DNA from 2 places in the Paenibacillus ihbetae genome. Region 2 is predicted to be linked to the other one. Evidence: predicted binding sites of a transcription regulator. Region 2 holds the regulator's gene; the other holds the start of a gene.
The links. The regulator Rex, encoded in region 2, represses fermentation and respiration genes when NADH is low (regulators of the CRP and FNR family bind a similar motif). The targets are predictions, from matches to a motif close to TTGTGAAATATTTCACAA.

Region 1 (7,019 bases), 2.7 Mb from region 2:
CGGACAGCATCGTGAAGAAGTCCAGCGCGAAGGAGGACAGAAAGGCCACGCGCAAGGTGCGCATGGTCGCTTTCCGGTAATCTTCGCTGACCTGCTGAATGCTGGCGCTGTGCCTGCGGCTCTGACCTAGAAATTTCAGCGTCATCAACCCCCGGAGCGAGTCGACGAAATGATTGGACAGCAACCGGTAAGAATCCAGCTGCCGTTCGGTCTGCTTCCTCGCAGCGAGGCCGACGAGAATGAGGAAGGCAATCAGAATCGGCATGGTGACGAGCAGAATAATGCCCGAAATCCGGTCGGTCATGAATACGTACAGCCATACCAGCGCAGGCGTTATGCCCGCGCCCATCAACCGGGGGATGGTCAGCTCCGCATATTTGCGGAACTTGCCGATGCCCTCCAGCACAAGCGTAACCACATTACCCGTTCCTTCCGCCCTAACAAGCGCCGAGCCTTTTTGAAAAAGAACACCGAGCAGCTCCTTTCGAAGGCTTGCGCCGGTCTGCTCCGCAAAGCGCTGCGCAAGCCCTTGCTGGACGGCTCCGACCCCGTGCCGCAGCAGAAAAGCAAGAAGGAACAGGGCAATGGTTCCCCCCTGCTCCTGCAGCGAGGCCCCCGCGAACAGCGCGGAAACCGTCTCTGCAAGCCATTTGGCCTGCAGGAGGATGGCCATGCTCTGTGCCAGGGTACATCCAGCGACCAGGAGAAACGTCGTCTTGGCGCCACGGTAACCCAGCAGATCTTTTCCCATCAGTATTCCAGATGCTCCTTCTCATGTACCCGTTTGTGGAAAACGAAGTAACTCCAGATTTGATAACCCAAGACGAAAGGCAGCAGCGTGACGGCCACGATGGTCATCACCTTCAGCGAATACGGGCCGGAAGCCGCGTTATAGATCGTCAGATCGAACGACTGGCTGATGGAGCTGATCATGACCCGAGGGAACAATCCCGCAAACACGGAGGTTACCGTAAGGGCAATCACGGCCCCGGTCATCCCGAACGCCCACCCGTCCCGCTTCAGGCTCATGAAATAGCCGCCGAGCAGAAAGGCCAGCAGCGCCAGCCCCAGCAGGACGGCGATCAGGCCGCCCCGCCGCTCGAACACGTCCGTCATGAAATACGTCATGACGCCGAACGCCGCGAACAGTCCCGCGACCGGAAGCAGCAGCTTCCGTGCCATGGAGCGTGCGCGCTCCTGCAAATCCGACGTCGTGCGGAGCGTCGTGAACATCAAGCCGTGCAGCAGGCACAGCAGCGTCATCGTCAGCCCGCCGACCACCGTATAGGCGTTGACGATATCGAAGAAGCCGGCGTGCATTTCCATTGCTTCATTGATCGGCAGCCCCTGGATCAGGCAGGCAAATACGACGCCGAGCAGGAACGGAGGCAGCACGCTGCCTGTGAATATGGCGCCGTCCCATACTTTTTTCCAGCGGGTATTCTCAACCTTCCCCCGGAACTCAAAGGCTACTCCGCGGCCGATCAAGGCCAGCAGGAGGAAGACGAGCGGAATGTAGAAGCCGCTGAACAAGGTCGCATACCAGTTCGGAAACGCCGCGAACATCGCGCCGCCCGCCGTCAGCAGCCATACCTCGTTCGCGTCCCAGAACGGGCCGATGGAATTGATGAGCACCCGGCGCTCCGTGTCGCTTTTGGCCAGAAGCTGCGTGGACATCCCAACGCCGAAATCAAAGCCCTCGAGAAAAAAGAACCCGATGAACAATACGGCAACCAGCACAAACCATACTTCATTAAGAGACAGCATTGTAGCCCTCCTTGTTAAACGGATCGCTTGCGTGGCGGTGATCCGCTTCCTCCGCATACGGTCCTTTCTTGATCACCTTCACGAACAGATACGCCATGACAGCCGCCAGCACCGCGTAAATCGCCGTAAACACAATCAGCGAGAACAGGATCGACCCGGCGCTGACATTCGGCGAAATGCTGTTCTCCGTCGTAATGAGCCCGAACACCGTCCACGGCTGGCGCCCGATCTCCGTCATAATCCAGCCCGAGCTGTTCGCAATGATCGGCAGGGAGATGCCAAACAGCATCATGCTCAGGAACCACTTCCCGGCCTGCTCGACCTTTTTGCGCAGCATCAGCCACGCACCGTACAGACCAAGCAGGATCATGGCCGTTCCGGCTGCCACCATAATCCGGAAGCTCCAGAAGGTCGTGCGCACCGGAGGAATATAATCGCCCGGACCGTACTCCTGCTCATACTGGGACTGCAGCTCTTTCATACCGGTCACTTCGCCGCTAAATTTGCTGTAAGACAGGAAGCTGAGCAAATACGGGATTTTGAATTCCGCCGAGTTCTCCTGCTTTTCCGGATCGATCGACGCAAAGACCGTCCACGGTGCCGGATCCTCGCTTGTTTCCCACAGGCCTTCGGCGGCAGCCATCTTCATCGGCTGGGTCTGCACGAGGTACTGCGCCTGCTGGTGGCCGAACACCGCAACCAGAATGGAGGTAAGCAGGCCGACCACGATCGCAAGGTTGAACGATTTTTTGAAAAAATCCACGTCCTGCTTCTTCATCAGCTTATACGCGCTCACCCCGGCCACGAGGAACGCGCCGGTAGCCAGCGCCCCGAAAATCGTATGCGGGAATTCCACCAGCAGCTGACCGTTCGTGATCAGCGCGAAGAAATCGTTCATCTCCGCCCGTCCGTTGTTGATCTCGAATCCGACCGGACGCTGCATGAACGAGTTGGCGGCCAGAATCCAGAACGCCGACATCAAGGTGCCGAAGGACACCAGCCATATGCTCAGCAGATGGACTTTCTTCGAAAGCCGGTCCCAACCGAAAATCCACAGGCCGATGAACGTCGATTCGAGAAAAAAAGCCAGCAGGGCTTCGATCGCCAGCGGCGCGCCAAACACGTCCCCGACAAACCGCGAATAATCGGACCAGTTCATGCCGAACTGGAATTCTTGCAGAATCCCCGTCACGACGCCGACCGCAAAGTTAATGAGAAACAGCTTGCCCCAGAATTTGGCCATCCGTTTATACACGTCCTGGCCTTTGACGACGTACATCGTCTCCATGACGGCGATCAGAAACGCCAACCCGATGGAGATCGGTACGAAAATAAAGTGAAAAATGGTTGTCGATGCGAACTGTATTCGCGCCAGCATCACCGGATCCATAACATACCCCTTCCTTTAGCTCACGTCATCATTTTAAATTTGATTCTTTTGGTATTGTCGCAGACTGGAGCAGGAAGGATTGTGATAAACATCACAATATCGAGGCCAAAAACGGATAAAAAGTTATAAATTTGTGACAAAAATCACGAAGTCCCGAACCTAAAAAGGACAGGCCGCCATCCCTGGCGAGCCTGCCCCTTGTATGCTATACCGCATGCCTCTCAGGCGCGCGGCGTACCTGATCATGCTGTACGACCCTCGTCGTTATTGCTCGTACGGTGCCGGCATGCAAATCATTGCATTAGCTTGTACAATTTATTGAACCGGACCTATCTCGGTTTCGATCAGCTTAAACTCCGTGACGTCGGCAATCCCGCGGTTCGTGATGCGGATTTCCGGAATGACCGGGAGCGCAATGAGGGAGAAGGTCATGAACGGCGCGTTAATGAAGCAGCCGAGCTCCCTCCAGGCATCCTCCAGCGCCGCCACTTCCTCGGCCACGACTTCCACCGGGCGGTCAGCCAGGAGGCCTGCGATCGGCATAGCCACCTTCGCCAGCACCTTCCCGTCCCGGACGACGATCATGCCGCCGCCGCAAGCCGCCAGCTCATTGGCGGCAAAGGCCATATCGTCCACATTCGTGCCCATCACCAGCAGGTTGTGGCTGTCATGGGCCACGGTCGAGGCGACCGCACCCGCCTTCAGACCAAAGCCGCTAGCGAACCCGAGCGAGATTTGCCCGGTTCCGCGGTGACGCTCGATGCAGGCAAGCTGCACAACGTCCTGCTCCAGATCCGGCCGGATGATTCCGTCCACCACCGGGAGAACCGCCGTCATTTTTGCCGTGCGGGCACTGTTCTCAATGACGCGTACGACATTGACTTCCGTTCGCGCCGCCGAGTCGGTTTTGCTGCGGAGCAGGAAATCCTCCGGAGCGAGGGCCCGGGCAAGACGCACCGATTGATAAGCCTTCTCCGGGTATTGGTAGGACGGAAACTCCACCACAAGGCGGCCGTTCTCCGCAACGACCTCGCCATCGGCAATGACGACCGACGGAACCATGCGGTTCAAATCGTCAATGAGCAGGATGTCCGCCGATTTTCCCGGGGAGAGGCTGCCGAGGTCCAGCTCCATTCCGAAATAGCGAGCCACGTTGATCGTTCCCAGTTGAATCGCGGTTACGGGGTCAACCCCTTCTTCCATCGCCCGCCGTACGATATGGTTCATGTGGCCGAGACGGACCAGTGTCTGCGGATATACATCGTCGGTAATGAGCGACATATTGTCCGTACGCACCTTGTCCTCGGTCACCACCTTGATGACTTCCTTGATGTCCTGCCAGGCCGATCCCTCGCGAATCATCAGATGCATCCCGAGCCGAACCTTCTCCAGCGCCTGCTCCCGCGTCACCGTCTCGTGGTCGGAGCTGACCCCTGTAGCCAAATAAGCTTGAAGCATCCGGTCATCCTCCGCCGGAAAATGTCCGGTTACCGTCTTGCCAGCACGCAGCGTAGCTTCAATCTCTCCGATCATCGTCGGATCGCCGTGCACGACGCCTGGGAAGTTCATCACTTCACCGAGGCCTGCCGTGCCCGGCCAGGTCAGCCCCTCTTCGATATCGGATACGCCAAGCTGGGCGCCGCCATCCTCCAAATCGAATGTTGCGGGAACACAGGAAGGAATGGTCGTGAACACCTTCAGCGGCAGCTGTTGACCCTCTTCATGCATCCAGCGCACGCCTTCCATACCGAATACGTTGGCAATCTCGTGCGGGTCCATATAGATTCCGGTCGTTCCGCTTACGATGGCTGCCTTGGCAAATTCGGTCACCGTCAGCATCGTGGATTCGACATGCATATGGCCATCAAGCAGTCCCGGCGTAATATACCGCCCTTTGGCATCAATCACCTTCGTGCCCTCGCCGATGGTATGATCCGCATTGCCGATATAGGCAATGCGCCCGGCTGCAACGGCCACGTCCATATTTGCTTGAAGCTCGCCCGTAAATACGTTGACCAGCGTGCCGTTCTTGATCACCAGCTCGGCTGGCGACTGCCCTAGAGCAACCTGTCCCAGCTGCCGGCTGACCTCGTATCGTTTATATCTTCTGCTTGAACTCATGATGATTGCACGCTCCCCTTTTTTTGCTGATTGGATATTTCTGCGCAGTGAGTTTGATGATGCCCTTCATCGCGGTTTTTCACGCATGGAGGGAGGGGCCCATGGTTTAGATCAATACGATCCCCCTGCGCTGCCGGAACGCAAAACAACCCGGACAGCGTACCTGCCCGGGATGCCTAAAGATTGAATTCATCAAGATGAGGAAGTCCCTTGCTTATCTGCTGCGCTCGCGCGATATTGCCGCTGATTCCGGATTAGACCTTCCGCCGGGCCCACTCGGACGAATACGTGAAACGCCATGCGTACCCGGGTACCGCCATGCCTCGCGATTCCCTTCAAAGCTCGGGCTGTCCTATTCTCATCTTTTATGTAGTCAAGTCATTTACGGTAACCTGGTAGAGACGCCTGGGCCCTATTCCCCGGCATATACATCAAGATTTGCTGCTAAGACCTTTACCCTATTCAATTCTACTCATTTGTTGTTAGAATTATAATCCTCCTGTCCAAGAAGTCAAGTGACAGGAAGGAACCGGCCTCTTTAGGAAATACCAGGATGCCGCCAATATCATGGCGGCAAGCCAGGAGCCTATGTACCGAACGAAGCACCCCTGTATTACAGGCTGACTTCGGTTGGAGCCTTTGTTACCTTTTTGGCGTACAGCATCATCAGCGGAATGCTGACGGCAAACGCCCCCGCAACAAGCAGGAACGGAATACGGGGATCGATGCCATAAGCCCAGCCTCCGATCACGCCGGACGGCGTAATCACGATCAGGATAAGCACCTGGAGCAGCGCGAATATTTTGGCCCGGTTATCGTCATCAATGGCATTCGCAACCGCCGTTTCAAGATACGGATAAGTCATCACCGTTCCAACCGCCGCGATGATCGTGCTTACGCTCAGCACCACAAGGTCGCCCTCCGGGGCGATGACGAGAACCACGTTCGCCAGCACCGAAATGATGAATCCCCAGACCATCGTGCGGTTCACTTTGGACTCGCTGATCCGCGGCATGATCCATCTCATGAACATCAGCATGATGATGGAGGAGAATGCCGGAAAGACGGAAATCAATCCGCTGCCCAGATGCAAATATTCCACCATAAAAATAGAGACATAGGTCGTCTTTACGGTCATCTGAAAGTTAAACAGAATATAAACGCCGAAGATGATCAGCAGAAGCGGGCTTTTCAGCATGCCCTTCATGACGGATATATAGTCAACCATGCCCTCGCGCAGACTCATGGACTTTGTCTCCCTCATCTTGCGGTAGCCGATCTCCGTCTCCCGGGTCGCATAGTGTCTGCCGATGAATTGAATCGTCATCAGGATACAGGCCAGCACGAACATGATCCGCACCCCCGGCACCAGGGAGAAGTAATGCACCAGCAATCCCCCGATCGGAGCAAACAAGCCTCCGACGACGCTGATCAGCTGAAGCAGCGTGAACACATAGGTCCGCTCCTTGGGGGCCGTGTCTTCAACAAGCAGGCAATAGAATGCCGTATGCGGCACTTTTTGAAACCCGTTGACGATAGCCGCGATGACAAAGAACCAGAAGTTTTGCGAGACGGCCCATAGCAGCGTAGCAATACTCCAGCTGAGCACGTCGAAGTAGAGCAGCGCACGCTTGCGGCCCATCCGGTCCGTAAGATATCCGCTAAGAAACGAGGATAGCACTTGAACGAACAGGCCGATCGAGGTGATCCAGCCGATTCCCGTCTCGGTTACGCCAAGCTG
Region 2 (7,019 bases):
TGGAATATGCTGAAAAGCATGAGCGACGGCATTATTGAGGAATGGCTCCGTTTCGAGGAACGGATGGCCGTCTTCCGCGAATCTGCCGTTTCTCCTCCGGTTTTTCCGCCGACCGAGGCGCCTGAGCTGCAGCATGATGCCTTCATCCGGGGACAAGGCTATTACAAGCTGCTGATGTTTGAGCCGGCGATCGCGCAGTTCAAGCTCGCTGCAGCCGTTTATCCGGAAAGTCTCTTGATTAAGCTGTACATTGCACTATCCCAGCTCCACTTGGGGGAGACCTCACAGGCATCCGACGTGCTCATGTCCATCCTGCCGATGGCCGAAGACCGGAAGCTGCGGGCCATTGTGTATAATGCGCTCGGCTGCGTTCAAGCTTTAAACGGATGCCAGGCGGAGGCAGAGGAATGTTTTACGCTTGCGATTCACAGCGACCCGACATTACCCGACCCGATAATCAATTTAGAGGTTTGCAAGAAAAACCGGGGTGATCTGCAGTACGGCAGTCAGTTGATCTCGCTGCTGTAAGCAGCAGATTGAACAAGAAGCGATGCTAAGGCTCAGGGATTGAGCTTTTCAGCATCGCTTTTTGCCGTTTGAACAAGGGATACCGGTTACCTTCAATTACCTTATCAGGGACACGCGGAAACCTGTGATGCGCGAACGAATCCGGAGCATGGGAGCCGGTATTCTGTATGCCGGAATGTTCAAAAGCCGCAACTTCTGGTATGCTGTTAATTAGTCTGGAAGAAAGGGATTTTAACGAAATGAAATTTGCCGTATTGGATTTTGAAACCACGGGCAACCAGTCTGCCGATGAAATTATCCAGGTCGGGCTGGCCATCATCGAAGAGGATCGGGGCATCTCCCGCGTGTACGGCACGTACGTCAATCCCGGGATTCCGATTCCTCCGTTTATTACCGGTCTGACCGGAATTTCCGACAGCGATGTGGCCGATGCGCCATCCTTGGAGGAAATGATGATGGAGCTCGTGCCCATGCTGGACGATGTGGTCCTGGTCGGGCACAACGTGGCTTTCGATTTTAACTTTTTGCAAAACGCGCTGGATCGCTGCGGTTATTTGCCGTTCAGCGGCCGGATTTTAGATACGATGCACTTTTTGAAAATATGCTTCCCCTCACTGCCATCCTATCAGCTCGGCATGGTATCCTCGCATTTCGGCCTCGAGCATGACCGTCCGCACCAGGCGGACAGCGATGCGCTTGCCACAGCGAATGTGCTGCTGAAATGCTTGCAGGAAATCGATGAGCTTCCCCTGCTGACCATACAGCGGCTGAGTGATCTGTTTGCGGAAGAGGACAGCGATTTGGCCTGGTTCTTTGACGGCATCCGCGTGGAGCGGGAGATGCAGGCCGTCCAGGATGGCAGCATTCATACCTACTACCGCCAATTCGCATTAGGCGTTGAGGACTGGACGGATATCGCCCCGGTCCGCGATGAAGCCGAGCCTAATCCGCTGGCAAACATGAGCTTCGAAGAGTATATGGATGAGGTTCGGAGACGCTTGAAGGAAGTGCTTCCGCAATATGAGAGCCGGGATGCGCAGGACATGATGTTCCAGGAAGTGATGCAGGCTCTTGAAGAAGACAAGCATCTGTTGATCGAAGCCGGCACCGGAACGGGCAAATCGCTTGGATACCTGCTTCCGTCCATTTACCAAAGCGTCAAGCAGGAGCAGAAGGTGATGGTCAGCACGCATACGATCAACCTGCAGGAGCAGCTTCGAGACCGGGACATACCTCTGCTTACCCAGGTAGTGCCATTCCCTTTTAAAGCAGCCATTTTTAAGGGAAGAGGTCATTATTTGTGTTTGAGAAAATTTGAACATAAAATAAATAGGAGAGATTTTCATTCGCCGAAGGAGGACGTCATCACGGCGGCCCAGATGCTGGTGTGGCTCACGCAAACCGAAAGCGGCGACGACGAGGAGCTGAATCTCGGCGGCCGCGGGGGCGATTTCTGGGAAACGATCGCCAGCGATTCCGATTCATGCCTTGGACGCAGCTGCCCCTGGTTCCGCAAGTGCTACTACCATCGGGCGAAGCATGAGGCCGGCATTGCGGATGTCGTGATCACGAATCACTCCAAGCTGTTTACCGACGTAAAAGCGAACCACCAGCTGCTTCCGAGCTATGAACGGCTCGTCATCGACGAAGCCCATCACTTGGAGGATGTGGCAGGCAAGCATCTCGGGCTGCAGATGAAATATTTTACGGTGGTTCATACATTGACCCGTCTGTACAAGGACAGCCGAAGCGGGCAGCTCCCTGCGCTGCGGCAGCTGCTGCAGGCTTCTCCGCATGAGAAATCCGGGGAATGGTCGGCGGTCATCGACCGGATCTATCCTGATCTGATCACGGTGAAAGAAACTTGGGACCGCCTCAGCGACCAGCTGTTCGGCCTGCTCCCGGAACGCGGCGACGCTTCGCCGGGAGATGCCGGGCAGTATTCGCTGCGGCTCTCGCCTGCGAAGAAGCCGAAGGATTGGGGAACGCTCGCCGAGCTGGAACAGCAGATTCACGTTACGCTGGGAGATGTCGTGCGCAAGGGAGACAAGCTCGTCGCCGAAATAAAGGAAGAGCTGGACGATTACAGTGCGGACAGCCTGCTGACGGACCTGTCGGGCTTGTTTAAGGATCTGGCTGCGCACCGCGAGGATTTGCGGTCCTTCATGGCTTTGAACGACGAAGGCACCGTGTACTGGATGGAGGCCAACGGCAATTTCCGCAGCAAGTCGCTGCAGCTCTACGCCGTGCCCGTTGATGTCAGCAAGCATTTGAAGGAATTGTTTTTTGACAAGAAGCGGAGCGTGATTCTCACATCGGCGACGCTGTCGGTCGATAAATCGTTTCAATTCATGATCGACAATTTAGGGCTCCAGGAAGCGGCGGACGCAGGAAATCTGAACACGGTTCAGCTGCCCTCCCCGTTCAATTACAGGGAGCAGGCGCTGCTTGTCATTCCGCGGGATTTTCCTAGCGTGAAGGGGTCTGTGGGGGATGCGGTATTTGTAAACACGCTCGTGAAGTCGCTCTCCGAAGCGGCAATAGCGACCCATGGTCGTATGCTCGTCCTGTTTACGTCCTATCGGATGCTCCGCCAGGTGCATGAGCCGCTTAAGGAAGCGCTGGCTGCCAGCGATATTACGGTGCTTGGCCAGGGAATGGATGGAACGAGCCGTACGAAGCTGATTCGCCGGTTCCAGGATAGCAGCGCCTCAGTTCTGCTGGGGACCAGCTCCTTCTGGGAGGGCGTTGACATTCCCGGAGAAGCGCTGACCTGCCTGGCGATTGTCCGGCTGCCGTTCCAGCCGCCCAACCATCCGCTGGTCGAGGCGAAGAGCGAGCTGCTGCAGCAGCAGAAGAAGAATCCGTTCATGAAGCTTTCGGTGCCGCAAGCGGTCATCCGCTTCAAGCAGGGCTTCGGGCGGCTTGTTCGGACTGCCCACGATAAGGGGATCGTGATTGTCTACGATACGCGGGTGATCGAATCATATTATGGAAAATACTTCTTGTATTCCCTGCCCGGACCGAAGATGGAGCATATGCCGACCGAGGGGATCGTCCCTCGTATTGCGCAGTGGCTCCAGGAAAGGGAAAATGAAAAAGAGTGAACCTCGAGGGGAGCAGGGTTATTACATTGGAAGCGATGAACTATCATCCTATTAATAGGGGGAGCATGCATGAAATCGGATAAAATTTCAGAGGCCGTCGTCCGCAGATTGCCAGTCTATTTGCGCTATTTGAATGAGCTTCATAAGCGGGAGGTGTCCACCGTCTCCTCACAGGAGCTTGGGCAGAAGCTCGACCTGAATCCGGCCCAAATCCGTAAGGATTTGGCCTATTTCGGTGATTTCGGCCGGAAGGGCATCGGTTATGATGTCTCCTATCTCATTGAGAAAATCCGCCAAATCCTGAAGCTGGACCAGAAGATCAACGTTGCGCTGGTCGGTGCGGGCAATCTCGGACATGCGCTATCCAACTACAACGCATTTCTGAAGGATAATATGAAGATTGTGGCGATTTTCGACTCGTATCCTCCGAAGATCGGGCTTAAGATCAATAATTTGACGGTGCAGCCGATGGAAGAGCTGGACCAGACGGTCCAGGAATACGGCATTCGAATCGGGATTATTACGGTTCCGGACTTTGAAGCGCAGAACGTAGCCAATCAGCTGATCAATGCCGGAATCGAGGCGATTTTGAATTTTGCCCCGACGATTTTGAAGGCACCGTCCCACATCCGCATTCATACCGCGGATTTTACGACGGATCTGCAAAGCCTGGCTTACTATTTGGACAATGGGAAGGAGGATGCACAGCATGACAACGAAGTGGATGGTTAAGAACGGAACATTTGCCGTGCTTCAGGAAGGACAACCGGTTATCCGCGGGTATATGGTTGTGGAGGACGACCGCATCACGTATCTGGGGGAAGAAGAGCCTCAGGTCGATGCCGAAACCCGGGTGATGGACGGGACGCATCTGTTATTCCTTCCGGGGCTCGTCAACACGCATGGGCATGCAGCCATGTCGCTGCTCCGCGGCTTTGGCGACGATCTGGCGCTGCAAGTTTGGCTGCAGGAGAAGATGTGGCCGATGGAAGCGAAGTTTACGGCAGACGATGTCTATTGGGGCACTTCGCTCTCGGTGCTGGAGATGCTGAAGGGCGGTACGACAACCTTCGTTGACATGTATGACCATATGGATCAGGTAGCGAAGGTTGTCCAAGACTCCGGCATGCGGGGAGTTCTGACGAGAGGCGTCATCGGCTTATGCCCGCCAGAAGTGCAGAAGCAGAAGCTGGATGAAGCGGTTGCTTTTGCGAAAGACTGGCACGGTCAGGCGGAGGGGCGGATCACGACGATGATTTCGCCGCATGCGCCTTACACATGCCCGCCGGACTTTATCGAGAAATTCGTTCAAGCGGCGCATGATTTGAATCTGCCGATCCATACCCACATGTCCGAAACGGCAGCCGAAGTGCAGCAGAATGTGAATGACTATGGACTGCGCCCGGTGGCCCATCTGGAGAAGCTTGGCGTGTTCTCGCGTCCGGCGCTCGTTGCGCATGCGGTGCATTTGACGGATGAAGAGATTGAGATCTTGGCTAAGCATCAGGTGGCGGTATCCCATAACCCGGGCAGCAACCTGAAGCTCGCCAGCGGGGTTGCGCGCGTGCCCGAGCTGTTGAAAGCAGGCGTGACGGTGTCCCTGGGAACCGATGGACCAGCGAGCAATAACAACCTGGACATGTTCGAAGAGATGCGTCTGGCCGCTCTTATCCACAAGGGCGTCAGCGGCGATCCGACAGCCGTTCCGGCAGCCGAAGCGCTTCGAATGGGAACCGAGTATGGAGCGAAATCGGCATTTCTTGATAACGTAGGCAGACTGGCCGTCGGGATGAAGGCCGACATGATCGCGCTGAATACCGATCAAGCGCATTTCCTGCCGCGCACGGATTACATTTCGCATTCGATTTACTCGGCATCCGCCAAGGATGTGGAGCATGTATGGGTTGACGGCAAGCAGGTTGTTAAGCACGGCTCCTGCCTCACGCTGGATGAGGAACGGATCCGCCGTGAAGCCCAGCGTTCATTCGAGCGTCTTTCGACCCTTTAGGGCAGATTAAGGGGAGGATCAGACGGTTTGAAAAAGAGAACAAAGTGGATACTGCTTAGTATATCCGGGCTGCTGCTGGCGCTGCTGTGCGTGCAGCTGTACTATTCCTATGTCATGAAGGACACGTGGAATGAGGAAAGCTTGGCGGTGCAAGCCGCTCGTCAGCATGGCGGCCTGGTGACGAAAGATAAAACCTACAAATCGGTTTGGGGCGAGAACAACAATTATTGGGTCATCACCGGCACGAATCAGAACCAGCAGGAGATCATGGTTTGGGTGAAGTTTACGGATGACAACATGCCTGTAGAGGGCAAGGACGCGGTTCAGGCCGAGCTGCTCGGCAACGGATTGTCCGAAGAGCAGATGCGCGAGCAGATTCGGAAGGAGATGCCGGGTGCTGTGGTCAAGCGACTGCTCCCTGTAATGTACGAAGGCGAGTATACATGGCAGCTCCAATATGAGAATCAGGGCCAATTAGGTTATCGGTTCTATCGCTTCCAGGACGGACAGGCGATCGGAGAGGACATTATTCTTCCAAATCAATAAATCAGCTATACAGAAAGAGGCTTTCTTGTACGCGGTTGTACAAGCAAGCCTCTTTGTTTTGAGTTTGAAAGCGTTGTCTGAAAAAAATGGAAAAACTGTTCTTAATATTTTCACAGGAAGGCATGAAAAAGTATAGATTATATGATATACTCATTGTTGTACTCACAAGGCAAATAATAATCTATTAGTCATAGCATATGTTGTTCTATATAAAGTGATAGATAATTTCTACAAATTATTACTGAAGGAGGCACTTCATGAAACTACGCATTGTCCCTATCATGCTGACGGTTGTCATTTCGGCATTGGTGCTTTTCGGCGGATGGTTTCTATATCAGCGTTTCGCTGTTCAAAGTCCGCTGGCCGATGTCGTTTCCCAATATGAAGGCGTGAAAAGTTCTCATATAGATATTAAACAGGATGCCGTATCTTTGAAACTCGATCTGGCTCCGGACACGAATTTGCAGGACTTGGTTCAGCATATCAAGCGGGAAGGCAAATCCGTAATTGGCAGCCGGGAGCTTAAAATTCAAGTCGAGGACCACTCCTCGAAGGCCTTGGACGAGTGGTGGGAAAAGGCGATGCTGTCCGTTGCGGAAGCTATGGACAACAAGCAGTATACCAACATTCAAACCTCCCTGGATCGGCTGGCAGCCGATACTCCGAATTTGAAGGCGAAAGCGACGATCGACGACAACAATGTTTACATCAGCCTGTCGGATGGAGAGTCCGGTAAATTCATCATCCTGCCGCGTCAGCCCGGCAAAATGGAGGTGTGGAGCCATGCCTAAATGGACAAAAGAAGTAGCGATCGGCTTTGTCCCGGTATT

Region 1: the regulator Rex is predicted to act here: its motif matches at 3,237-3,254, upstream of BBD41_RS15990 (cytochrome ubiquinol oxidase subunit I).

What each region holds. Positions count from the first base shown of each region.
Region 1 covers NZ_CP016809.1:3,595,775-3,602,793, reverse strand. Annotated here, with positions in the region: gene BBD41_RS16000 (ABC transporter ATP-binding protein/permease) at 1-751, opposite strand, end outside; gene cydB (cytochrome d ubiquinol oxidase subunit II) at 751-1,767, opposite strand; gene BBD41_RS15990 (cytochrome ubiquinol oxidase subunit I) at 1,754-3,157, opposite strand; gene ade (adenine deaminase) at 3,473-5,278, opposite strand; purine riboswitch at 5,629-5,730, opposite strand; gene BBD41_RS15980 (MFS transporter) at 5,892-7,019, opposite strand, start outside.
Region 2 covers NZ_CP016809.1:861,448-868,466, reverse strand. Annotated here, with positions in the region: gene BBD41_RS03945 (hypothetical protein) at 1-528, shown strand, start outside; gene dinG (ATP-dependent DNA helicase DinG) at 768-3,635, shown strand; gene BBD41_RS03935 (redox-sensing transcriptional repressor Rex) at 3,705-4,367, shown strand; gene BBD41_RS03930 (amidohydrolase) at 4,345-5,643, shown strand; gene BBD41_RS03925 (cell wall elongation regulator TseB-like domain-containing protein) at 5,671-6,189, shown strand; gene BBD41_RS03920 (hypothetical protein) at 6,447-6,980, shown strand; gene BBD41_RS03915 (AAA family ATPase) at 6,973-7,019, shown strand, end outside.